Regions from separate parts of the Arthrobacter sp. UYNi723 genome, predicted to be linked through region 2. Evidence: riboswitches for the same ligand, from Rfam matches in the RefSeq annotation. Region 2 holds a riboswitch; each other region holds the start of a gene.
What was found. A riboswitch is a leader RNA that binds a small molecule or an ion and turns the genes downstream of it on or off. The one in region 2 is predicted to bind thiamine pyrophosphate.
Positions count from the first base shown of each region.

Region 1 (7,648 bases), on a different contig from region 2:
AGGGCCGCAAGGCGGTCGTTGTCACCGAAACGGATCTCGTGCGTGGCCACGGTGTCGTTTTCGTTGACCACCGGAACGACGCCAAGGTTGAGGAGCCGGTCCAGGGCACGGAAGGCGTTGGTGTGCTGGCTCCGGCGCATCAGGTCATCGGCGGTGAGCAGCACCTGGCTGACGGTCACGCCATGGGCACCGAACGCCTGGGTGTAACGGGCCATGAGCAGTCCCTGGCCCACGCTGGCCGCAGCCTGCTGCGTAGCCAGGTCCCGTGGCCGCTTGGCGAGACCCAGCGGTGCCAGGCCGGCCGCGATGGCGCCGGAAGACACCAGGATGATCTCCGTCCCGGAGTTCCGCTTGGCTGCCAGCGCATCAGCGAGGGCGGTCAGCGATTCTTCCGAGATGCCGCCCTTGATGCTGGTCAGCGACGATGAGCCGACCTTAACAACAATCCTGCGGGCATCCGAGAGCACACTACGGTCCGCGGCGCGCTTCCGCGGGACCGCGGAGACGGAGCTACTGGTCATCTTCTGCGCCCAGTCCACTCTCCTTGAGCGGCGTGGCAGCGCGGCGGCTGCTGACCGATTCGGTCCAGATCCCGGCCTTGCGCTCGGCTTCGAGCTCGGCGCGGGCGGCGGCCTTGGCATCCTTGCGTTCCTGCTGCTCGTCACGCTTCTGGCCACGGGTGGGGCGGTCGCCGACGTCCGCGAAACGGATATCCGTGCCACGCGGTGATGCGAGCATTTCGGCTCCGGCCATCATGGTGGGCTCCCAGTCGAAGACGACGCCGTCGTCCTCGCCGACCACGACTGCGTCGCCCGGCTTGGCGCCCTGCTTGAACAGTTCGTTTTCGACGCCGAGCTTGGCCAGACGGTCGGCGAGGTAGCCGATGGCTTCCTCGTTGGTGAAGTCGGTCTGCTTGACCCAGCGGACAGGCTTGTCGCCCAGGACGCGGAAGAGCGGTTCGAGGTTCTTTTCCTCGCGGCGGATCTTGAAGCCGGACTCGTTGACGGCGCGGGGCCGCAGGATGGGCGGCTGGACCTTGGGCGGGGCGGCCGCGAGGGCGGCACGGGCGGCCTGGACGATTTCCGCCATGGCGAAGCCCAGCTGGCGGAGACCCTCGTGGCTGGTGGCCGAGATCTCGAAGACCCGGTAGCCGCGTGACTCGAGTTCGGGGCGGACGAATTCAGCCATGTCCTTGCCGTCCGGGAGGTCCACCTTGTTCAGTGCGACCAGGCGCGGACGGTGGTTCAGCGGAACCACTTCGCCGTCGGCACCCGCGTAGCTCATGTCTACGGAGTACTTGTCCAGTTCGGCCTCGATGATGGCCAGGTCTGCCAGTGGGTCGCGGTCCGATTCCAGCGTGCCGCAGTCGAGCACGTGTACCAGGGCGGCGCAACGCTCCACGTGGCGCAGGAAGTGGTGGCCAAGGCCCTTGCCTTCGCTGGCGCCCTCGATGAGGCCCGGAACGTCTGCAATGGTGAAGCGGACATCGCCGGACTGGACAACACCCAGGTTCGGGATCAGCGTGGTGAAGGGGTAGTCGGCGATCTTGGGCCGCGCGGCGGACATGGCCGCGATCAGGCTGGATTTGCCGGCAGAGGGGAAACCCACCAGCGCGATGTCGGCGATGGACTTCAGTTCCAGCACAATGTCACGGGCGTCACCCTCGATGCCCAGCAGGGCGAAGCCCGGGGCACGGCGCTTCTGCGAGGACAGCGATGCGTTACCCAGGCCGCCCTGGCCGCCTGCGGCCGCCACGTATTCTGCGCCTTCGCCGACCAGGTCTGCCAGGACGGTGCCGTCCTTGGATTTGACCACGGTGCCGTCGGGCACGGGCAGGATGAGGGTCTCGCCGCTCTTGCCGCCGCGCCAGTCGCCCATGCCGGACCCGCCGTTGGTGGCGTGGCGGTGCGGGGAGTGGTGGTAGTCGAGCAGGGTAGTGGTCTGGTGGTCAACGCGCAGGATTACGTTGCCGCCGTCGCCGCCGTTACCGCCGTCGGGTCCGCCCAGTGGGATGAACTTCTCCCGGTGGACAGAGACACAGCCGTGGCCGCCGGTACCGCCGGATACGTGCAGTACTACCCGGTCTACAAAGCTCGCCACGTGGATCTCCTCAGTGCTGTTTCCTGGACGCCCAAGGGCGCCAAGACGATTGTAATGCGGTTAAAAGAACAGTGGAGCGGACCAAAATGGCCCGCTCCACCGCTTCAGAACTATTTGTTACTCTGCAGCTGCAGCAGCAACGATGTTGACAACGCGGCGACCGCGGCGGGTGCCGAACTGGACGGCTCCCGGAGCCAGTGCGAACAGTGTGTCGTCGCCGCCACGTCCAACGCCGGCGCCCGGGTGGAAGTGGGTGCCACGCTGGCGGACGATGATCTCGCCTGCGGAAACTACCTGGCCGCCGAAGCGCTTGACGCCGAGGTACTGGGCGTTGGAGTCACGACCGTTGCGAGTGGAACTCGCGCCTTTTTTATGTGCCATTTGAAATGCCTGCCTTTAAATTCTGGGGAATCTGCTGAAGAACCTGAACAGTAACGAAGAGTTACTTGATACCCGTGATCTTGACCTTGGTCAATTCCTGACGGTGACCCTGGCGCTTCTTGTAACCGGTCTTGTTCTTGAACTTCTGGATGACGATCTTCGGACCACGGAGGTCTTCGAGGATCTCAGCCGTAACCGTTACCTTGGCCAGGTCCGCAGCAGCAGAGGTGACTTTGTCACCGTCTACCAGGAGCAGTGCGGGCAACTCAAAGGTGCTGCCGGCTCCACCGGGGACGCGGTTCAGGGTAACGAAGTCTCCAACGGAAACCTTCTCTTGGCGGCCGCCTGCGCGGACAATCGCGTACACCACTTGGGAACTCACTTCTCTCGACGTTTATTACTAAATTTGCGTGCTGAACCCTGTTCCATAATTGGCTGGGTTCTCGCTGTGCCTCAACGCCGTGGGGTCGTAACCCAAGTGTTGGCGTAAGCACCGAAGATCTAGAATACGCTAATTTTGCCTTCGGCCGCAAATGAGGCTGGTTACGGCAGGTTGTCTGTGATAGGACCCACAAGCAGGTACTGCACTGACAATCCAAAACCGTGCCTGACTATCGTACAGGCCGCACGGGCCGTAGCCTGTCAGGAATGAATTCGCGGCGCGTCGAAGAATTCCACCTCGAACCGGCACGACTGCCTGAAAGCCACGAGCATTGCCGCCCGTTCATCCGCGGATGCACTCCGGCCGGCGTCGTCAGCCAAGGCGATCGCCTCGCGGGTGGCCTGGGCGAAGTCCTCGTCAGCATAGGCCCGAAGCCAGTCGGCATAAGGATGTACTGCCGGTGCACCCGCAGCCACGAACTCCGCGTGGAGGGTCTGTCCCACTTCGGCATACAACCAGAAGCACGGCAGTACAGCCGCCACGAGGACCGCGTAGCTGCCGGAGGCCGAGGCCGCCAGCAGGTGGTCCACATAGGACTTGGTGACAGGTCCAAGGACTGAGTCCACAGTCCTGGTGCTTAGCCACGTGCGGTGTAGTTCGGACTCGACCTCTAGGCATTGCTGGGCCGACTTTGCCCAGAACAGCTGGGCGGCTTCCGTGGGCGCCAGCGCGCTGGCCCGGGCGAGGACCCGCGAATAGCCGTTGAGGTAGATGGCGTCCTGGGCGAGGTAATAGGCGAACTGTTCCTCAGCCAATGTGCCGGCCGCCAGGTCGCGGATGAAATCCAGCCCGTAGATGGCTGCAAGATCCGGCTCCGACGCCCGGCGCAGCGTCTGCGCGAACTCGCCGGCTGCCGGAACCTGTTGCATGTGGTGGAAGTGGTTGATGGGGCCGTTGCCCGCGCCCACCTCAAGTTGGTCAGCGGCCTGCAGCGCGCCCACCAGCCAGGGCTTCACTTGCCGTAATGCGGCTTCCCAGTCCCCCAGCCGGGCGTGAGCCGTGGCCATGGCCGATGACAGCGAGCAGCCGGTGCCGTGGCTGTTGCGGGTGGGGATCCTGTCCCCCATTACCTCCACCACCTCCTGGGCGAGGAGCCCGGCAGCGTTGACCAGGGCATCCGGGCACGCACCGCCGTCGAGATGGCCGCCCTTGACCAGGACGGTGGCACCGGTCGCGGCGGACAACCGCTGCCCCTGCCCGAGCGCGTCGTGCCATTCCCTCGCCTGCGGCTCCCCCACCAGGATGGCCAGTTCGGCCAGGTTGGGGGTGATCAGGTCCGCGAGCGGGAGCAGCTCCCGCAGGGCCGCCTCGGCAGACTCCTGCAGCAGCCGGTCGCCGCTCGTGGCCACCATCACCGGATCAAGAACGACGACGGCGGGACGCACCATTTCCAGCCAGTCGCGGACCACGCCTATCACCGCAGCGTCGCCCAGCATGCCGATCTTGACCGCGTCGATGGTGATGTCATCGCTGATGGCATCGAGCTGCTGGCCCAGGAAGGACGCAGGCGGGACGTGAACCGCCTGGACCCCCTGGGTGTTTTGGACCGTCAGCGCGGTGATGGCCGCCATGCCGTAGCCGCCAAGGGCAGCAATGCTTTTGAGGTCGGCCTGGACGCCCGCGCCCCCTGAAGGGTCCGATCCGGCAATGGACAGCACCCGCGGAACGTCACGCAGCATCTGGACCGCAGAAGAGCGGCCTGGTGCGGGCCGGACCTCAGCCCGGGTTGCTGTGGTTTCCGGCAGAGCCGCCACGGGTGTTGCAGGGGGAAGGACAGAAGTTGAAGCCAAAGGAGACATCCCTTCGCCGGTGCTAACCGGACAGGTTCAACGGGTGTGGATCTCAGCCGGCTCTCTGCGCGGCACCCCGTGTCAGTCACCAGCCTAGCGTTCCTCGCGACTTAACGCCGGACGCCCGGACGCAGCCTGTGATTCACAGGCACGTCCGGGCGCCGTTGTATTGGCTTGCCCTACTGCTTGGTCAGAGCTCCGAGGCCGGAACTCCTACGCCCAGGATGATGGGCGCGTTGGCGGCAACCGGTTTGTCAGCCACAGGAGCCTTGACGGGCTCCGGCGCCTTGGCGGCGTGGGTGTGTCCGGCGGCAGCCGCCGGAGCGGCTTCGTGATGCTCTACGGACGTGGCGTTGGCTGCGCCCTGGGCACGGCTGGCACTCCGGTTCCGCCGGGGACGGCGGGCGCGGGGCTCCTCGGTGTGGTCGGAGTAATCCTTCTCCGCCGCGGCTGGCTGCTGCTGGCGGGCAGGTTCGGCCGCCCGGCTTTCAGTTGCTTGGACTGCCGACGGCGTGCTTTCCGCTACAGGAGCCGGCTCACCAAGGTGGGCGAAGGCCTCCGCGAGGCGGTCCAGTGTCAGGGCAGGTGCGTGCGGCTGGTCATCGTGGTGCGCAACGAACGGAAGCACCACCTGCTCGCCGCCGAATGTCAGCACTGCGGCCGGGCGGCCGTTGGAGTCTGTTTCGGACTGCCCAACCGGAGCCGGCACCGGAGCCGCAGGCTGCCGGCCCGCGGCAGCTGATGCGTGAGCCACCTCGTCGTCGTGCAGGTGCGCAGCGTGGGCTGCGGCCGCAATGTTCGCAAGCGCTGCCCGCGTGGCCTCCGCCTTCGCATGGCGCTCGGCGTCACTGGGTTCCGGGTGGATCTGCACCGGAGCTGCCGGTGCCATTTCCAGCGGCTGGCCGCCCCGTCCGCGGCGGCGCTTCCGGTCAGTGCGGCCACCCGGCTGGCTGTCCGGGCGCTGGCTGTCAGTCCGCACGCTATCGGTGCGCTGGGCTTCGGGGCGGCTGTCAACCCGCTGCAGGTGGTGCTCCGCGGCTACGATGTTGGCTCGGCGGTGTTCCACGGGGTCGTCGTGGGTGACAATTCCGCGGCCTGCACAGGTTTCACACTGCTCCCCGAAGACTTCCAGGAGCCCGGTGCCCATGCGCTTGCGCGTCATCTGCACGAGGCCCAGCGAGGTCACTTCGGCCACCTGGTGCTTGGTCCGGTCGCGGCCCAGGCATTCCACCATGCGGCGGAGGACCAGGTCGCGGTTGGATTCGAGGACCATGTCGATGAAGTCGATGACGATGATGCCGCCGATGTCGCGGAGCCGGAGCTGCCGGACCACTTCTTCAGCTGCCTCGAGGTTGTTCTTGGTGACGGTTTCCTCGAGGTTGCCGCCGCTGCCGGTGAACTTGCCGGTATTGACGTCCACCACGGTCATGGCTTCGGTGCGGTCGATGACCAGCGAGCCGCCCGAAGGCAGGAAGACCTTGCGTTCCAGGGCCTTGTGGATCTGCTCATCGATCCGCCACGCAGCGAAGATGTCCTGGTCCTTGGTCCACTTTTCCAGGCGGCCCACGAGGTCCGGGGCCACGTAGGTGACGTAGGCCTCGATGGTGTCCCAGGCCTCTTCACCGGAGACGATCAGCTTGGAGAAGTCCTCGTTGAAGACGTCACGGACCACCTTGATGGTGAGGTCAGGTTCGCCGTAGAGCAGTTCCGGCGCGAGGATCTTGGTGGACGTGGACTGGCTTTCGATGCCCTCCCACTGCGCGCGCAGCCGGTTGATGTCGTGCGTGAGCTCCTCTTCCGAGGCGCCCTCGGCAGCGGTGCGGACGATGACGCCTGCGTGCTCCGGGAGGCGGTCCTTGAGGATGCGCTTGAGGCGGTTGCGCTCGACGTCGGGCAGTTTGCGGGAGATTCCGGTCATGGAGCCGCCGGGCACATAGACCAGGTAGCGGCCGGGCAGCGAGATCTGGCTGGTCAGGCGTGCACCCTTGTGGCCCACGGGATCCTTGGTGACCTGGACCAGGACGGTGTCGCCGGACTTGAGCGCGTTTTCGATCCGGCGCTGCTTGCCTTCGAGGTTAACGGCTTCCCAGTTCACTTCACCGGCATACAGGACGGCGTTGCGGCCGCGTCCGATGTCAACAAACGCCGCTTCCATGGACGGCAGGACGTTCTGCACCTTGCCGAGGTAGACGTTGCCGATCAGGGAGTCCTGCTGGGTCTTGGAGACAAAGTGCTCGGCCAGGACGCCGTCCTCGAGGACGCCGATCTGGATTCTGTCGTCGCGCTGGCGGACGATCATCTGCCGGTCAACTGATTCGCGGCGGGCCAGGAACTCGGCCTCGGTGATGACGGTGCGGCGGCGGCCGGTGTCGCGGGATTCGCGGCGGCGCTGCTTCTTGGCTTCGAGGCGGGTGGAGCCCTTGACGGACGTGACGCGGTTGTTGACCGGCGCTTCGGTCGCGGCGCGCGGCGCGCGGACGCGGGTCACCGTGTTGGGCGGGTCGTCGCCTTCTCCTCCGGTCAGTTCCAGATCCTGGTCGCCACGGCGGCGGCGACGGCGACGACGGGACGTCACGCCCTCATCGGCCTGCCCGGCGGACGCCTCATCGGTTTCTTCGGCTGCGCCTTCGTCGCCTTCGCTATCACCGTCAGCATCACTTTCGCCTGTGCGGCTGCGACCACGGCGACCACGGCTGCGGCGCCTGCGGCGGCCGTTGGCGTCGTCCGCTTCGCCTTCTTCGACGTCGTCCTCTTCCGGCTCTTCAACCACGGCAGCAACCGGCGCGGGGCGGACCACGGTGCTGAGGTCGGGGGCCTGGAAAAGCACCGATGTGGTGGACGCCGGCTCAAGGAACAGTGAACTGAACGGGCTGGCAGTCTCAGCAGCAGCAGCCGGTTCTTCAGCCGGCGCGGCGGCAGCGTTGACCGGGGCAGC
Region 1 covers NZ_JBSRZM010000011.1:96,304-103,951, forward strand. Annotated here, with positions in the region: gene proB (glutamate 5-kinase) at 1-521, opposite strand, end outside; gene obgE (GTPase ObgE) at 511-2,100, opposite strand; gene rpmA (50S ribosomal protein L27) at 2,218-2,481, opposite strand; gene rplU (50S ribosomal protein L21) at 2,543-2,851, opposite strand; gene thiD (bifunctional hydroxymethylpyrimidine kinase/phosphomethylpyrimidine kinase) at 3,124-4,722, opposite strand; TPP riboswitch at 4,705-4,802, opposite strand; gene ACVWY0_RS10795 (Rne/Rng family ribonuclease) at 4,904-7,648, opposite strand, start outside.
Region 1: it holds a riboswitch for thiamine pyrophosphate, as region 2 does, so the genes downstream of both, thiD (bifunctional hydroxymethylpyrimidine kinase/phosphomethylpyrimidine kinase) here and thiO (glycine oxidase ThiO) in region 2, are expected to answer to the same signal.

Region 2 (7,648 bases):
TCTTCAGCCGCCGCTGCCCCACCGCTCCGATTTCGGGAATGATGAGGTGCCGCGAGTAGCGTTCCACCTCGGCCGGCGTCAGTTCACCGGCGGGCTCCACGAGCGGGTTAAGCGAGACAGAGGAATCATTTGCGGTCAAAGTCGAAGCCATACTTCAATGTATGCCCCGAGATGCCGCCCGGTCATATTACCGCGCAGTATTGTGTAGGTAACGGCAAGGGAAAGTAGGGCAACTGTGGTCCATGAAGCACGGGCTGACCGGGCGTCCGGCGGCGAACCGGCCGCACCTCAACGGACCGCGGGCCAGAGGTCCGCCCGGCTTCCCCGGGATGAGCGCCGGGCGCAGCTCCTCGCGGCGGCGCAGGAGGTATTTGTCGCCAACGGCTACCACGGCGCCGCCATGGATGAAATCGCCGAAACGGCCCATGTCAGCAAACCGGTGCTGTACCAGCACTTCCCGTCCAAGCGCGAGCTGTATCTTGCCCTGCTGGACAGCCATCTCGCGTCGCTGACGGACCTGATGCTCGGTGCCCTGAGCTCCACTACCGACAACGACGAACGTGTCCAGGCCGTGATGCGTGCTTACTACCGCTTCATCGCCAGCGACGACCAGGCCCACCGCCTGGTCTTCGAATCGGACCTCATCAACGACCCCGACGTCAGTTCACGTCTCGAGACATTCAACAAGACCTTCGCGGACGCCGTGGCACGCGTGATTGCCGAAGACACCAAACTCCCCCCCCTGGAGGCGCAGCTTCTGGGACGCGGCCTGGCCGGAATGGCCCAGGTCAGCGCGCGTTACTGGCTGGAAACGGACGGCAACCTGGACCTCGATGTGGCCAGCGACCTCATTTACCGTTTAGCTTGGCGCGGAATCTCGCGCTTCCCCAAAGAGTCCTAGACTACAAATAAGAGAACCCAAGAAACTTTGATTGGCTGGGAGGCCCCCTTTTGGAAATTAAGATCGGCATTCAGAACATTGGCCGCGAAATCATCCTGGAATCAGCTCAGGACGCTGACACTGTAGCCACGGTCGTTGAAGAAGCCATCACCAAGGGCACCGAACTGCGCCTCAAGGACGACAAGGGACGCATCATCATCGTTCCCGGCAGCGCCCTGGGCTACGTGGAAATCGGCGCCGAAGAGGCCCGCAAGGTCGGTTTCGGCCAGTTCTAGCACGTCCGCGGCCAACCGCCCTGGCGGTTGGCCGCTGCTTTCCGAGGAGATCCCATGCTTTCACTGACCATCGTTGTCCTGGTCACAGCAGCCGCAGGCTTTATTGTCTGGGCCAATGACAAGCGCCACACCCGATACGGCACAGGGTTGCCCGCAGGGGTTGCCGTTGTGGTGGGTGCGGTCAGCTGGATCATCTTCATCGCGGCAGGCTTTGGCTACCAGCCGGGCCTGACCTGGATTCCGTGGATCCTGCCCATGGCACTCGGCACCGCCGCTGCGGTCGGGACAGTCATCTACCTGGGTCGGACCCGGGCAAGTCACGATACGCAGCGGCTGACTCAGGCGCTCAAGATGTAGCAAGGACGATGCCTTGAGTACCGGTGACCACCACCCAGCAGGGTGGTGGTCACCGTCATTTAACTCACCGGCTGGGCGGTGGCTCCGAGCCGTGCCGCAGCCGCACTCACTGCCGCTGCAGCAGCGGCATCCCGCTCAGTGACCTCGCCGCCGGCGTCGTGGGACGTGTAGCGGAGATGGACCTTGTTGTAGCGCCACTCAAGGTCCGGATGGTGGTTCTGCTGTTCCGCGAGGCGTCCGACGGCGGCAATCAGCTCCAGTGCGGCGGCCGCCGTCGGCGTTTTATAGACAGTGACCAGCCCGCCCAGCCGGTACCTCCAGTCGGGCAGCGCCTCGAGGACGGCGTCGATCCGCTCCCTGGTGAGTTTGTGTTCCTTGCCGGCCACAGCGGCCTCCTTGGCTCGTCCGGTGAGCCGCCCCGGCAGGCCGAGGGCGCCAGGCCTGGAGAAAACGGCCTAGAGAAACTCTGCCCGGCCTTCCATGGCCGATGACGCCAGGGCGTGCTCGCGGCGCGGAATCCTGCCGGCCGCTTTCGCCAGCCTACCGGCGATGACGGCGTGTTTGAAGGCCTCCCCCATAAGTGCCGGGTTCTGCGCACGCGTGACTGCCGTGGCCAGCAGCACAGCATCACAGCCAAGCTCCATGGCCAGGGCGGCGTCGGATGCCGTGCCGATGCCGGCGTCCAGCACCACGGGCACCGAGGCGCGCGAGACGATCAGTTCGATGTTGTGTGGATTCAGGATTCCCAGGCCGGTGCCGATGGGAGCTCCGAGCGGCATGACCGCGGTGGCACCCAGGTTTTCCAGCCGCAGGGCCAGGACCGGGTCATCGTTGGTGTAGGCGAACACTTTGAAGCCCCGGTTTACAAGCTGTTCCGTAGCATCCACGAGCTCCACCGCGTCCGGCAGCAGGGTCTGTTCGTCGGCGATGACTTCCAGCTTGAGCCAGTCGGTTTCCAGCGCTTCGCGGGCCAGTTCCGCCGTCATGACCGCGTCCCGGGCGGTGAAGCAGCCTGCGGTGTTGGGCAGGATCCGGATCCCGTGGTTCACCAGGAGCTGGAAAAGGGAACCAGATTCGGCCGGCGAATAGCGCCGCATGGCCACCGTGGTCAGTTCGGTTCCGGACGCCAGCAGGGCAGCGCCCAGCCCGTCGAGGCTGGGGGCTCCCCCGGTGCCCATGATGAGGCGGGAGCCGAGCTCGACGCCGTCGATGACCAGCCGGTCAGTGTCCTCGGGCCGGTTCTGTGTGCTGATGTTGCTGGTTACTGTCATGGTGTCAGCCTCCCTGGACTGCTGTGACCAGTTCGACGTCGTCACCTTCGGCGAGCGCCGTGACGAACCACTGGCTGCGGGGTACTACTTCGGAGTTATGGGCGACGGCGACGCCGAGTTTCTGCCCGTCTGTCGCCTGGCCGTTGGCCGCGAGGGGACGGCCAGTGATCTGGCTGATGAGGGTGGTGATGGACGCGTCGTCCGCCACGGAATGGCGCGAGCCGTTGAGGGTGATGTTCATGCTGATTCCTTCTGTGTGTCGAGGTCCTTCGTGCTGCTGATGTCCTTACGCGGCGACTGTGTACCGGCTACGTGGTGCTTTCCTGAAAAGCGGGCCGGGCTGAGGGCCCCCCATCGGGGGTCCGACCGGCCGTCCAGCAGGTCCCGGCAGATGGCCGCCGCCGCCGGAGCAAGCAGCACTCCGTGGCGGAAAAATCCGGTGGCAACAATCAAACCGGCAATGTTCGCTGTGATCCCCGTCCTTGGTGCGGAAGCCCGTACGCGGCCGAGGAGAGGGGCGTTGTCCGGGGTCGCCGGCCTTGCCCGTGCCGTGCATTCCAGGAGTTCCAGCTCCGAGACGGCCGGCACCAGGACCTGGGCGTCACGCAGCAACTGGTACACGCCGCCGGCCGAGACAGCAGCGTCGCCCGTCCCGGCGAGCGCATCTTCTCGCTGCGTTGCCCCGATCACCACCGTGCCGTCCTGCCGGGGAACGATGTAGACCGGCACGCCATGGACCATTCCACGGACCGTCGAGGTGAGGAGCGGACGCAGGTGCCCCGGAACAGCAAGGCGCAGGATGTCACCGTAGACGGGCCGCAGGGGCAGGTGCAGTCCAACCGGGAGGCCATCCAGCGACCCCGCCTGCAATCCGTTGGCCACGATGGTCTCCCCGGCCCGGACACTTCCGCCGTGGGCGAGCCTCACCCCAGTGACGCGGCCGTCCTCCCAAAGAAGGGAAGCAGCCCGTTGGTCAACGGCGAATCCCCCGCGGGCACCTGCCACGGCCGTTCCTGCTCCCGGTTCGTGGACGGCCAGGACTTCCTGGAGGCACGCCACCAGTTTCCGTGGATCCACCTGGTGGTCGGCGGGGATGTCCAGGGCGCAGGATATGGCCGGGCTAAGCAGGGATTCCCTCGTCCTGGCCTCACGGACAGTCAGGGGTTCCACCACCAGGCCGCTGGCCTGCTGCACGGCCCGGAGGTCCATCAGCGCGCGGCGGTCCGCAGCGTCCGCACCGATGGCGAGCGTCGGCGTCGTCAGATATCCGGTATCGCCAGCCCCGGCCAGGGCGAGGTCCGCCGCAAAGGCAGGCCACAGGCCGGAGGATGCCAGCATCAGCTCAAGGAGGTCTTCCTCCTGGTAGTGCAGTTCGCTCACAGGGGCCAGCATGCCGGCGGCTGCCCAGCTGGCGCCGTTCCCGGGCGCGTCATCGATCAGCACGACGGAACGGCCGGATCGCCGGGCCTCCCAGGCTATGGCGTGGCCGATGACTCCGCCGCCGATGACGGCCACGTCGGCGTGCAGGACGGCCGGGCTGGCTGATGCGGTCTCGGGTGGGCTGCTTATTGCGGGGGGCATATGTTCCTTCCCTACGCCGGTACTAGCCGGATCAGGTCAAGCGGTCGGCTCTGACGCCCTCTCAGCCCGGCCGCTTTGTGACGGCTGCAACGGGCTCCCGCAGTACCCGCCCAGTTTAGGGGACTTAGGCTGGTTTCCATGAACGCGCAATCCTTCGCCGCTGCAGGCACGCCCTCCGCCCCCTCCGCCGCTCCCGAATCCTTGACCGGAACAGACCCCGCCGGCGGCATAAACACCGGCCTCCCGCACAGCGCCAGGCTGTACCTGTGCACCGACGCGCGCCGGGACCGCGGGGACTTTGGCGAGTTTGTGGACGCGGCGTTTGCCGGCGGCGTGGACATCATCCAGCTCCGGGACAAGGCGATCGAGGCGGCGGAGGAGCTGGAGCTGCTGGCCGTGCTTCAGGCCGCGGCCGAACGCCACGGAAAGCTGTGGTCCGTCAACGACCGTGCCGATATCGCGCTACTGTCCGGCGCCCCCGTCTTCCACATCGGGCAGAAAGACCTGCCGGTCGCTTCCGCCCGCACGCTCCTCGGCCCACCCGCAGCGATCGGCCTTTCCACGCACACCGCCGAGCAGATCGAAGGCGCCATCCGGCTGTCCGGTGGGCTGCCTGCCGAACACGGCCTGGACTACTTCTGCGTAGGACCGGTCTGGGCCACGCCCACCAAACCCGGCCGGGCCGCCGTCGGCCTTGACCTGGTGCGGTACGCGGCCGAAGCAGTCCGCGCTGCCGGTGGCACCCAGGCCACGCTGCCCTGGTTTGCCATCGGAGGCATCGACCTCGGCAACGTGGAGCAGGTGGTGGAGGCCGGCGCCGGCAGGATTGTTGTGGTGCGTGCCATCACCGAAGCCGCGGACCCTTCAGCGGCGGCCGCGGCACTCCTGGCGGCCCTGGACGCGGGCGCGTCCTGACAATCCCCCGCGTGGCGAACGGCCGGCGTGCACGATCCGTGGAAATCGGGCTAACCTGACTTTCGTGTCACATCATAGGTTGGCCCCCAAAGTCCACGAGCAGACCAACGACCTCGCGGCGGCGCTGAGCGCCCTGCGCACCGAGCTGGAACTGCCGGGGCCCTACCCGGCGGAGGCGGTCCGGGACGCGGAAGCGGCAGTGGCCGCACACGAGTTGCCGGGCGCTGACCTGACGGACGTGGACTTCCTCACCATCGATCCGGCGTCGTCCACTGACCTGGACCAGGCGCTGTTCATCGAGCGCGCGGGTACTGGCTACCGGGTGCTCTACGCCATCGCTGACGTGCCGTCCTTTGTCCGCCCCGGCGGCGGACTGGACGCGGAGACCCGGCGCCGCGGCCAGACGTTCTACGCCCCTGACGGCCGTATCCCGCTGCACCCGGAAGTCATCAGCGAAGGTGCCGGCAGCCTCCTGGCCGGACAGCTGTGTTCCGCCTACGTGTGGGAGTTCGGGCTGGACGACGCCGCGCAGGTCTCCACTGTGAGCGTCCAGAGGGCCACCATCCGCAGCCGTGCCAAGCTGAGCTACAAGGGGGTCCAGGCCGAATTCGACGCCGGGACGGCCGGTCCTGTCCTGCAGCTCCTGAAGGAAGTGGGGCTCAAGCGCGTTGAACTGGAGCGACAGCGCGGCGGCGCCAGCCTGAACATGCCGGAGCAGGAAATCGTGCAACTGCCCGACGGCGGCTACCGGATTGCCGCTGCACCGCAGCTGCCGGTGGAGGACTGGAACGCCCAGATCTCCCTGATGACGGGGATGGCGGCGGCAAACCTGATGTTGGCGGGAAAAGTGGGCATCCTGCGGACCATGCCCGCGCCGGATGAGCGCTCCCTGCGTCACTTCCGCCTCCAGACCGAGGCCTTGGGCAAGCCGTGGGACGGCAAGATCAGCTACGGCGAATACCTCCGCAGCCTTGATCCGACAGAGCCCCGGCAACTGGCCATCCTGCACTCCGCCGGTATGCTGTTCCGCGGCGCCAGCTACACGGCGTTCGACGGCACAGTCCCGGAAGACGCCATCCAGTCCGCCATCGGCGCCGCCTATGCCCACACCACAGCACCACTCCGACGCCTTATCGACCGCTTTGTCCTGGTGATCTGCGAAGCCCTGAGCAACGGCAAGCCAGTACCGGACTGGGCGCGGGAAGCCCTGCCGTCCCTGCCGGAGATCATGGCCGGATCCGACCAGCTGGCATCGCGGATGGAACGCATGGCGCTGGACACTGTGGAGGCCGCGCTCCTGGTCAACCATGTGGGCCAGGAATTCGATGCGATCGTGATCTCCGGCTCCAAGCCGCAGAAGGACAACGGCAACGGCAACGGGAAAAACGGCAACGGCACCAAGAACGGTGCCGCAAAAAACGGGAATGGCCCCTCGGGGATCATCCAGATCGCCAAACCCGCCGTGACGGCCCGGTGCGGCGGCGACCTGGAATCCGGCACCAAGGTGCGGGTCCGCCTGATCTCCTCCGATATCGCCGCCCGCGAGGTCCACTTTGAGTTGCTGGCCTGAATGATTTCCGCGCTGCCTGATCGGCCCAAAGCCGGGATTCAGGGTCCGTGCGGCTAGACTGAAGAAGTAGATATGGATGCCCGGTCGTTGATTTCCTTGATTTGAATTCAACAAGCCCGCCCCTACGCGATCTTGAGATGCACCCGTTGGTCACCAGTGCCAGCATTTTGATAGCCCGCGATCGGCTTCCACTGGATTTGCTTGCGCGCCAGAGCGTGCTCCGGAACGGCCACGTTGGCCGGCCCGTTGAGCAGGCAGCGCCAATGCCCAAATGAATAAGGAAACTCCCCTGTGAGTGAATTGCATACCCACCAGATCCTGACTGACGACTCCGGCATCGAGACGATCGAACCCGAAGAAACCATCATCTCGGACGAGAAGCCGCACGAGATCGAGGAGAAATCCTTCGCTGACTACAACGTCCGCGCCGACATCGTAGAGTCCCTCGCCGACGCCGGGATCACCCACCCCTTCCCCATCCAGGCCATGACCCTGCCGGTGGCGCTTTCGGGCCACGACATCATCGGGCAGGCCAAGACCGGCACCGGCAAAACCCTCGGCTTCGGCATTCCCGCGCTGCAGCGCGTGGTGGGTCCGGACGACGCCGGCTACGACAAGCTCGCCGTTCCGGGTGCACCTCAAGCCCTGGTCATCGTGCCGACGCGCGAGCTGGCCGTCCAGGTGGCCAATGATCTCCAGAACGCATCCCGCAAGCGGAACGCCCGCATCACCACCATCTACGGCGGCCGTGCCTACGAGCCCCAGGTGGAAGCCCTGC
Region 2 covers NZ_JBSRZM010000001.1:43,628-51,275, reverse strand. Annotated here, with positions in the region: gene moeB (molybdopterin-synthase adenylyltransferase MoeB) at 1-151, opposite strand, end outside; gene ACVWY0_RS00265 (TetR/AcrR family transcriptional regulator) at 236-901, shown strand; gene ACVWY0_RS00260 (DUF3107 domain-containing protein) at 952-1,176, shown strand; gene ACVWY0_RS00255 (hypothetical protein) at 1,231-1,533, shown strand; gene ACVWY0_RS00250 (4a-hydroxytetrahydrobiopterin dehydratase) at 1,593-1,919, opposite strand; gene ACVWY0_RS00245 (thiazole synthase) at 1,989-2,804, opposite strand; gene thiS (sulfur carrier protein ThiS) at 2,809-3,045, opposite strand; gene thiO (glycine oxidase ThiO) at 3,042-4,385, opposite strand; TPP riboswitch at 4,376-4,496, opposite strand; gene thiE (thiamine phosphate synthase) at 4,524-5,300, shown strand; gene ACVWY0_RS00225 (RNB domain-containing ribonuclease) at 5,365-6,870, shown strand; gene ACVWY0_RS00220 (DEAD/DEAH box helicase) at 7,162-7,648, shown strand, end outside.

Region 3 (7,648 bases), 330 kb from region 2:
GATGAAGACTTCCAGCGGGAGTTCGTCCGGAGAATGTTCGCGGCGGACCTGCAGGAGCCCGCCACGCCGGAGGAAAAACGGTCGGCGCGCCGGCTCCGGTTGCAGGCGCCGTCGTGGGAGGCCCAACTCCATATTGTTCCGGGCGTCCCCACCATGGTCCTGACGGGTGGGTGGGAACCGCTCTATGAAGAGATCGCTGGATATCTGCAGGAAACCGGTGCCCTGCACCGCACTGCTGCGGGAGGACACCGGCCCCAGGACTCAGCCGAAGGTGACCGTGCCATCCGGTCCTTCATCGCCGACGTCGGCAGGTCACGCTCAGTTCAGGCTTCCTGAGCCGTCAGCTCCCGGCTGGGATCCGAAGCTCGGGGAGATAGACCTTCCCGCCGGCGGCCAGGAACTCCGCACTCTTTTCGCGCATCCCGCTGTAGGCTTCGGCGATGGCCGCCTGCGAATCGGCGGAACCGTATTCGTCCCTAATGTCCTGGCTGATCTTCATGGAGCAGAACTTCGGGCCGCACATGGAGCAGAAGTGGGCGGTTTTGGCCGGTTCGGCGGGCAGCGTCTCGTCATGGAAGGCCTCCGCCGTGACCGGGTCCAGGGACAGCGCGAACTGGTCGCGCCAGCGGAACTCGAACCGGGCCTTGGACAGGGCATCATCACGTTCATGGGCGCCGGGGTGGCCCTTGGCGAGGTCGGCTGCATGGGCGGCGATCTTGTAGGTGATCACGCCGGTCTTCACGTCGTCCTTGTTCGGGAGGCCAAGGTGTTCCTTGGGCGTGACGTAACAAAGCATGGCCGTGCCGTACCGGGCGATTTCGGTGGCGCCGATGGCGGACGTGATGTGGTCATAGCCCGGGGCGATGTCCGTGACCAGCGGCCCGAGTGTGTAGAACGGGGCGCCCTTGCAGAGTTCCTGCTGGCGTTCCACGTTCTCCCGCACCAGGTGGAACGGGACGTGCCCGGGACCTTCCACCATGACCTGCACATCGAATTCCCACGCCCGCTGGGTCAGTTCAGCCAGGGTGTCGAGCTCGGCGAACTGGGCCGCGTCGTTGGCGTCCGCCGTCGCTCCCGGGCGCAGTCCGTCGCCCAGGGAGAACGCGACGTCGTACTTGGCGAAGATCTCGCACAGGTCGTCGAAGTGCGTGTACAGGAAATTCTCCTGGTGGTGGGCCAGGCACCAGCCCGCCATGATCGCACCGCCCCGGGAGACGATGCCGGTGACGCGGTTGGCCGTCAGCGGCACGTAACGCAGCAGCACACCGGCGTGGATGGTCATGTAGTCCACGCCCTGCTCGCACTGCTCAATGACCGTGTCCCGGAAAATTTCCCAGGTCAGAGCATTGGCCTCGCCGTTGACCTTCTCCAGCGCCTGGTATATCGGCACTGTACCGATGGGCACGGGGGCGTTGCGGATGAGCCATTCGCGGGTGGTGTGGATGTCATCGCCGGTGGACAGGTCCATCACGGTGTCGGCGCCCCACTGGGTGGCCCACTGGAGTTTGTCCACTTCCTCGGCAATGGAGCTGGTCACCGCGGAGTTACCGATGTTCGCGTTAATCTTCACCAGGAAGGCCTTGCCGATGATCATCGGTTCGGATTCCGGGTGGTTGATGTTGTTGGGGATGATGGCCCGTCCGGCCGCCACTTCGCTGCGGACCAGTTCCACGTCGCAGTTCTCGCGGAGGGCAACGAACTGCATCTCGGGGGTGATGACACCCTGCCGCGCGTAGTGCATCTGGGTGACGGTCCGGCCGTCGACGGCGCGGCGGGGCACCGGCTGTGCACCCTTCCACTCTGCGGAGGCTGCGCCTCGGCGCACCGCCGACTTGCCGTCGTCGAGCAGGTTCCGTTCCCGTCCGCTGTAGGGCTCGGTATCGCCGCGGGCGGCGATCCACTCCGAGCGGAACGGGTTGAGGCCCACCACAGGATCGCTGCCCGGACCGGCCGTGCGGTAGGTCCGGAAAGGCCCGTTCGCCTCGCCGTTCGGCGACGGTTCCAGCGCGATCTCCGTCACGGGAACCCGGATCCCGGTGGCCTCATCGGTGATAAACGCCAGCGAGTGGGACTTCAGCGACTGGGTTTCAGGCTGGAGCGTTTGATCCACGTCGGTTTCATTTTGGACGGGGATCAGCTGTGTTTCTTGTGTATTCAATGAATACTCACTTCCTTCGCCGGCATTACCCGGACAGGTTCAACGGTCGCAGGCTGCGTCGGCCCGATCTCAGCCCGTGCAAGGGCTCCCGTGTGGTCAAGTCGAAGCTACCACAGGCCGAGGGTGGACTGGTGACAGCAATCACGGGAAAGCGGTCGCAATCAGTCTGCTCCGCCACTTGAATTAAATTGAAGCTTCAAGTAAATTAGAACCATAGCCGCTTTCATCCGAAGGCCAACGGACCGGGAGTTTTCAAATGACTGCAGAAGCCACCAGCCGGGATCTCCTTCCTGCCGACCTCTCCATGGGCACCGTAATGCTCAAGGTGGGCGACGTGAAGCTGATGACCGACTACTACCATCGTGCGCTCGGCCTGGAGGTCGTCGCAGAACAGGACGGCGGCGTCTATCTTGGCCGCCTTCAACGCCCGCTGGTGCATCTCGCGGCCGCCCCGTCCTTGAATCTGCCTGGCAGGGGAGAGGCCGGGCTGTTCCACACCGCACTGCTCTTTGGCGACCAGGCGTCGCTGGCGGCCACGGTAGCCACCGCCGCCCAGTACGAACCCCGGTCCTTCACGGGCAGCGCCGACCACCTCGTCAGCGAGGCCTTCTACTTCAATGACCCCGAAGGCAACGGCGTCGAGCTGTACTGGGACAGGCCCCGCGAAAACTGGTCCTGGAACGGGAAGGATGTAGTGATGGACAGCCTGGCACTGCCGCCGCAGCGCTACCTCGAGCAGCACCTGACCCAGGAATCCGTGGCCGGCCAGCGGGCCAGCGAAGCCGGCGTGGGCCACGTCCACCTCCAGGTGGGCGACGTCCAGTCAGCGCACGATTTCTACGTGGGCACGCTGGGCTTCGAAAAGACCGCCGGCTGGCACGGGCAGGCGCTGTTTGTCTCCGCGGGCCGGTATCACCACCACATGGCCATGAACGTCTGGAACAGCCGCGGAGCCGGTCCCCGCAAGGACACCCTGGGCCTCGGCGAAGTGCTCATCGAGGTCCCTTCCGGGGATGACGTCGGAGCGCTCGCCGACCGCCTGAAGGTCGCCGGTGTAGCCTCGCACCACACGGGCGCCGAGCTTCGCTTCGAGGACCCGTGGCGCAACAGTATCCGTGTCGCCGTCCGCTGAGTGCGGACGCCAAATGTGCGGCCTGCCTTGTACTAGGCTGATTCTGAACGGCCGGGGCGGCACTTGCTGCTGCCCTTCCAGGCCGCACCGTCGACGGAATGAGGGCTGTTCCCATGGGCTTCACTGAAATTTTTGTTTCCACTCACGATGCCGCGCTGAAGCGGGCGGACGTCCTGGATGCAGGCGGCTCCCCGGCGGGCCAGGCCCTGCGGATTCCCGGAATCAGCGATTTCGAAATCGAGCAGCTTGGCGATCTTGCCGGTGTTGCGGTGCACGCCGGTGGCGCGGACTACGAACTGGCCATGGTTGACGTGGCCAGTGATTCCCTCCTCGGGGTTCCGCCGGCCATGGTGCGTGCGCTGGCGGATCTGCTCAGCTACGAGACTGAAGGTGAAGGCAATGTCCTGGACGACGTCGCTGAAAAGTGGGCCGCCCAGGATGACATGCCGTTCGGCGTGGCCGAGGCCCGGACGTATGTCCAGCAGTTCGCTGAGCTGGCCAACTCCGTCGATGACGCCGCACGCACAGGGGTGTATGTCTGGTCGTCGTAGGCCGGCCGTGGCCCGCCGGGTCCGCGCGGCTGCCCCATCCCGACGTGTCAAGTCGAAATCCGGACGCTGATCTGGCACAATAAACAGGTACTCGATCTGCGTGGCCCCTCTCTCCGCGTCCGGATCCTGTCCTTCGAACCCTCAAGTATGGCCCGCCCCACGGGTGCAGAACGTCGGTTCACCCCTTTTCTGAAACAGGAGTGACCACAAAAGTGGCCGTAAAGATTCGCCTTAAGCGCTTTGGCAAGATGCGCGCACCGTACTACCGCATCGTCGTCATGGACGCACGCTCCAAGCGTGACGGCCGTGCCATCGAAGAGATCGGCAAGTACCACCCCACCGAAGAGCCCTCATACATCGAGGTGGACACGGACCGTGCCCAGTACTGGCTCGGCGTCGGCGCACAGCCGTCCGAACAGGTTGCCGCGATCCTGAAGATCACCGGTGACTGGCAGAAGTTCAAGGGCCTGCCGGGCCAGGAAGGCACCCTGAAGACCAAAGCTCCGAAGGCTGCCTTTGTTGCCCCGGAAAAGGGTTCCGTGATCATCCCGGAAGCCATCACCAAGAAGTCGAAGCAGTCTGACGCAGCCGAGGCCCCGGCCGAGGCAGAGACCACCGAGGCTGAGTAGATTGCTGGCAGAAGCGCTCGAACACCTCGTCCGGGGAATCGTTGATTCGCCGGAAGATGTCAAGGTCAGCTCGAAGAACAACCGCCGCGGGGACACCCTCGAGGTTCGTGTTCATCAGGATGACCTGGGACGGGTGATCGGCCGCCAGGGCCGCACAGCACGGGCATTGCGCACCGTTGTGGCGGCACTGGCAGACGGCGAGCCGGTCAGGGTCGACGTCGTCGACACCGACCGCCGCCGCTAAGCGCTCGGCAACATCAGTTTTTTGCTCCGGCCCTTCCACCAGCAACGGTGGAGGGGCCGGAGTGCTTTCACCACATCGCCCAATCCCGGCACGATCACAGACAGAGGAACAGATGCAGCTTCAGGTGGCACGAATCGGCAAACCGCATGGAATCCGCGGCGAAGTGACGGTCCAGGTGCTGACCGACGCTCCGGGGGACCGGTTTGTTCCCGGTACCGAGTTTGTGGTGGAGCCTGCATCGGCCGGCCCGCTCATTGTTGAGGGTGCGCGCTGGAACAAGGACATCCTGCTCCTCGCATTCGAAGGAATCGAGACCCGCAACCAGGCAGAGACCCTGCGCGGCGCCAAGCTTTTCATCGAAACCGAAGAGCTAAACGAGGACGACGACGAAGGCTGGTACGAGCACGAACTGGTAGGACTCGAAGCGCGCGTCGGGTCGCAGGTGGTCGGCAAGATCGCTGCCCTGCACACCTTGCCCGTCCAGGACCTGCTCGTGGTTGAAACGCCGGACGGCAAGGAAATCCTTGTCCCGTTTGTGCAGCAGATCGTTCCGGAGGTCAATGTGGCCGATGGCTTCGTCCTGCTGACGCCGCCGGACGGTCTCTTTGAGGTCAACGACGGCGAAGCCGGCCCCGGTGAAGCGGAGGAAAACGCGTAGATGAGAATCGACGTCGTCAGTATCTTCCCGGAGTACCTGGCGCCCCTGGAGCTCTCGCTCATTGGCAAGGCCCGCCAGGACGGCCTGTTGGACCTGCGCGTCCATAACCTGCGTGATTTCACCACCGACAAGCACCGCTCAGTGGACGACACCCCGTACGGCGGCGGCGCCGGCATGGTGATGAAGCCTGAGCCTTGGGCGCAGGCGTTGGCTGCCGTTGCCGCAGCTGCTGGCGCCGGAGCCGGTGAAGCCGCAGGGGGCGCCGAGGCCACGGCGGCCGAGCCCGTCAAACCGGTTTTGATTGTCCCGTCGCCGGCAGGGGAGCGCTTCAACCAGGCCCTGGCCCATGAGCTCGCAGAAGAGGACCAGCTGGTTTTTGCCTGCGGCCGCTATGAGGGCATCGATGAGCGTGTCATCGAGTGGGCGGAAGAGCACTTCACGGTGCGCCCCATGAGCCTTGGTGACTATGTGCTGAACGGCGGCGAAGTGGCCGTTTTGGCCATGGTCGAAGCCATCGGCAGGCTGCTGCCAGGCGTTGTGGGCAACCCTGATTCCCTGGTGGAGGAGTCGCATTCGGACGGGCTGCTGGAATACCCCGTGTATACCAAGCCCGCCAGCTGGCGGGACCGGGATGTCCCGGCAGTGCTGCTGAGCGGCAACCACGGGAAGATCGCGCAGTGGCGCCGCCACGAGCAGTTCCGGCGGACGGCGGAACGCCGTCCGGACCTGCTGGAAACGTTCGACGCCGGGAAGCTGCCACGTGCCGACCGGACGGCTTTCGCCGACCTCGGGTACGACGTCGTCGACGGTCACCTCCTGGCACGACGGCAGGCCGATACCAGCACGGACACTGGAACCGACGCCTCAACCTGAACCGGCGCGTCTGTGGTCCAAGGCGATTGGCTGTAGGCCCGCGAGTGTGGCAAAATTAGTCTTTGTGTCTGCTGGGTCCGCACCTGCCACAGGGGGAGCGCAACCAACAGCTGGACACCCCGGGACCTTCAATCAGTGAAGGAACCGGCCCCACTTAATTTTCGGCGGTAATTTCCGGTACTTCCGGGCTTGCCCGCCGTGACCCAAAGTGAATGACCTGTGGCGTTCACCAGGAGTGCAATTATGCATATTCTCGATTCCGTAGATGCAGCCTCGCTGCGCACCGATGTTCCTGTCTTCCGCGCGGGTGACACCCTCAAGGTTCACGTGAACATCATCGAAGGCAAGAACTCCCGTGTCCAGGTATTCCAGGGCTTCGTCCTGGGCCGCCACGGCGACGGTCTTCGCGAAACCTTCACCATCCGCAAGGTCTCCTTCGGCGTTGGTGTGGAGCGTACCTTCCCGGTGCACTCCCCGATCATCGACAAGATCGAAGTTGTCTCCAAGGGTGACGTGCGCCGCGCGAAGCTGTACTACATGCGCGACCTGCGCGGCAAGGCTGCGAAGATCAAGGAAAAGCGCGACTTCCAGCCCAAGAAGTAAGTCCCCAGGGACCTACAAAGCAGGCCCCAGCCGTACCAGGCCAGCGCCGGAGCCCTTCGCAACAGCGCCCCAGGAATACGGATCATGGACCAGACAAAACGCCAGCCCAGAAGAATGGGCTGGCGTTTTGCGTTCCTGGCAGTTCTCCTGGCCGTGGCCATCAGCGGGCTGGTCCGTTCCCTGTGGCTGGATGTCTATTACATACCGTCCGAATCCATGGAGCCGGTCCTTGCGAACGGGGACCGCATCCTGGTCTCCAGGACAGACTTCCATGCCGAACCCATCCGTCGGGGCGACATTGTGGTCTTCGACGGCAGGGGTTCGTTTGCTCCCCTGCACAGTGGGAAGGGCCCCCTTCTGGATTCCGTTGCAGCGGCCGGGCAGTGGCTTGGCCTGGCCGGCAGTGACACCACGTACGTCAAACGTGTCATCGGCATGCCGGGGGACACCGTGGTTTGCTGCGATGCAGACGGAAAGATCACCGTCAACGGCGGGGCACTTGAGGAGCCGTATCTGTTCGACGGAGACAGCCCAAGCACGCAGATCTTCAGCGCCGTGGTGCCCGACGGAAGGCTTTGGCTGCTCGGTGACCACCGCTCCGCGTCCGCTGATTCGCGCAGCCTGCTCGGGGCGCCCGGCGGAGGCATGGTGCCAATGGACCGTGTCATCGGCAGGCCGGTCCAGATCGTCTGGCCACTTGATAGATTTGCTGCAGTACTACGGCCGCCAGCGGCAGGATCAACAACAGAGGACGGACAGTAAATGCCCGAGAACAATGCCCGGACACCTGAGCCGCCTCG
Region 3 covers NZ_JBSRZM010000001.1:375,726-383,373, forward strand. Annotated here, with positions in the region: gene ACVWY0_RS01705 (alpha/beta hydrolase) at 1-336, shown strand, start outside; gene thiC (phosphomethylpyrimidine synthase ThiC) at 341-2,110, opposite strand; TPP riboswitch at 2,153-2,260, opposite strand; gene ACVWY0_RS01715 (VOC family protein) at 2,415-3,290, shown strand; gene ACVWY0_RS01720 (hypothetical protein) at 3,404-3,841, shown strand; gene rpsP (30S ribosomal protein S16) at 4,054-4,470, shown strand; gene ACVWY0_RS01730 (RNA-binding protein) at 4,472-4,714, shown strand; gene rimM (ribosome maturation factor RimM) at 4,827-5,372, shown strand; gene trmD (tRNA (guanosine(37)-N1)-methyltransferase TrmD) at 5,373-6,245, shown strand; gene rplS (50S ribosomal protein L19) at 6,489-6,848, shown strand; gene lepB (signal peptidase I) at 6,933-7,610, shown strand; gene lepB (signal peptidase I) at 7,611-7,648, shown strand, end outside.
Region 3: it holds a riboswitch for thiamine pyrophosphate, as region 2 does, so the genes downstream of both, thiC (phosphomethylpyrimidine synthase ThiC) here and thiO (glycine oxidase ThiO) in region 2, are expected to answer to the same signal.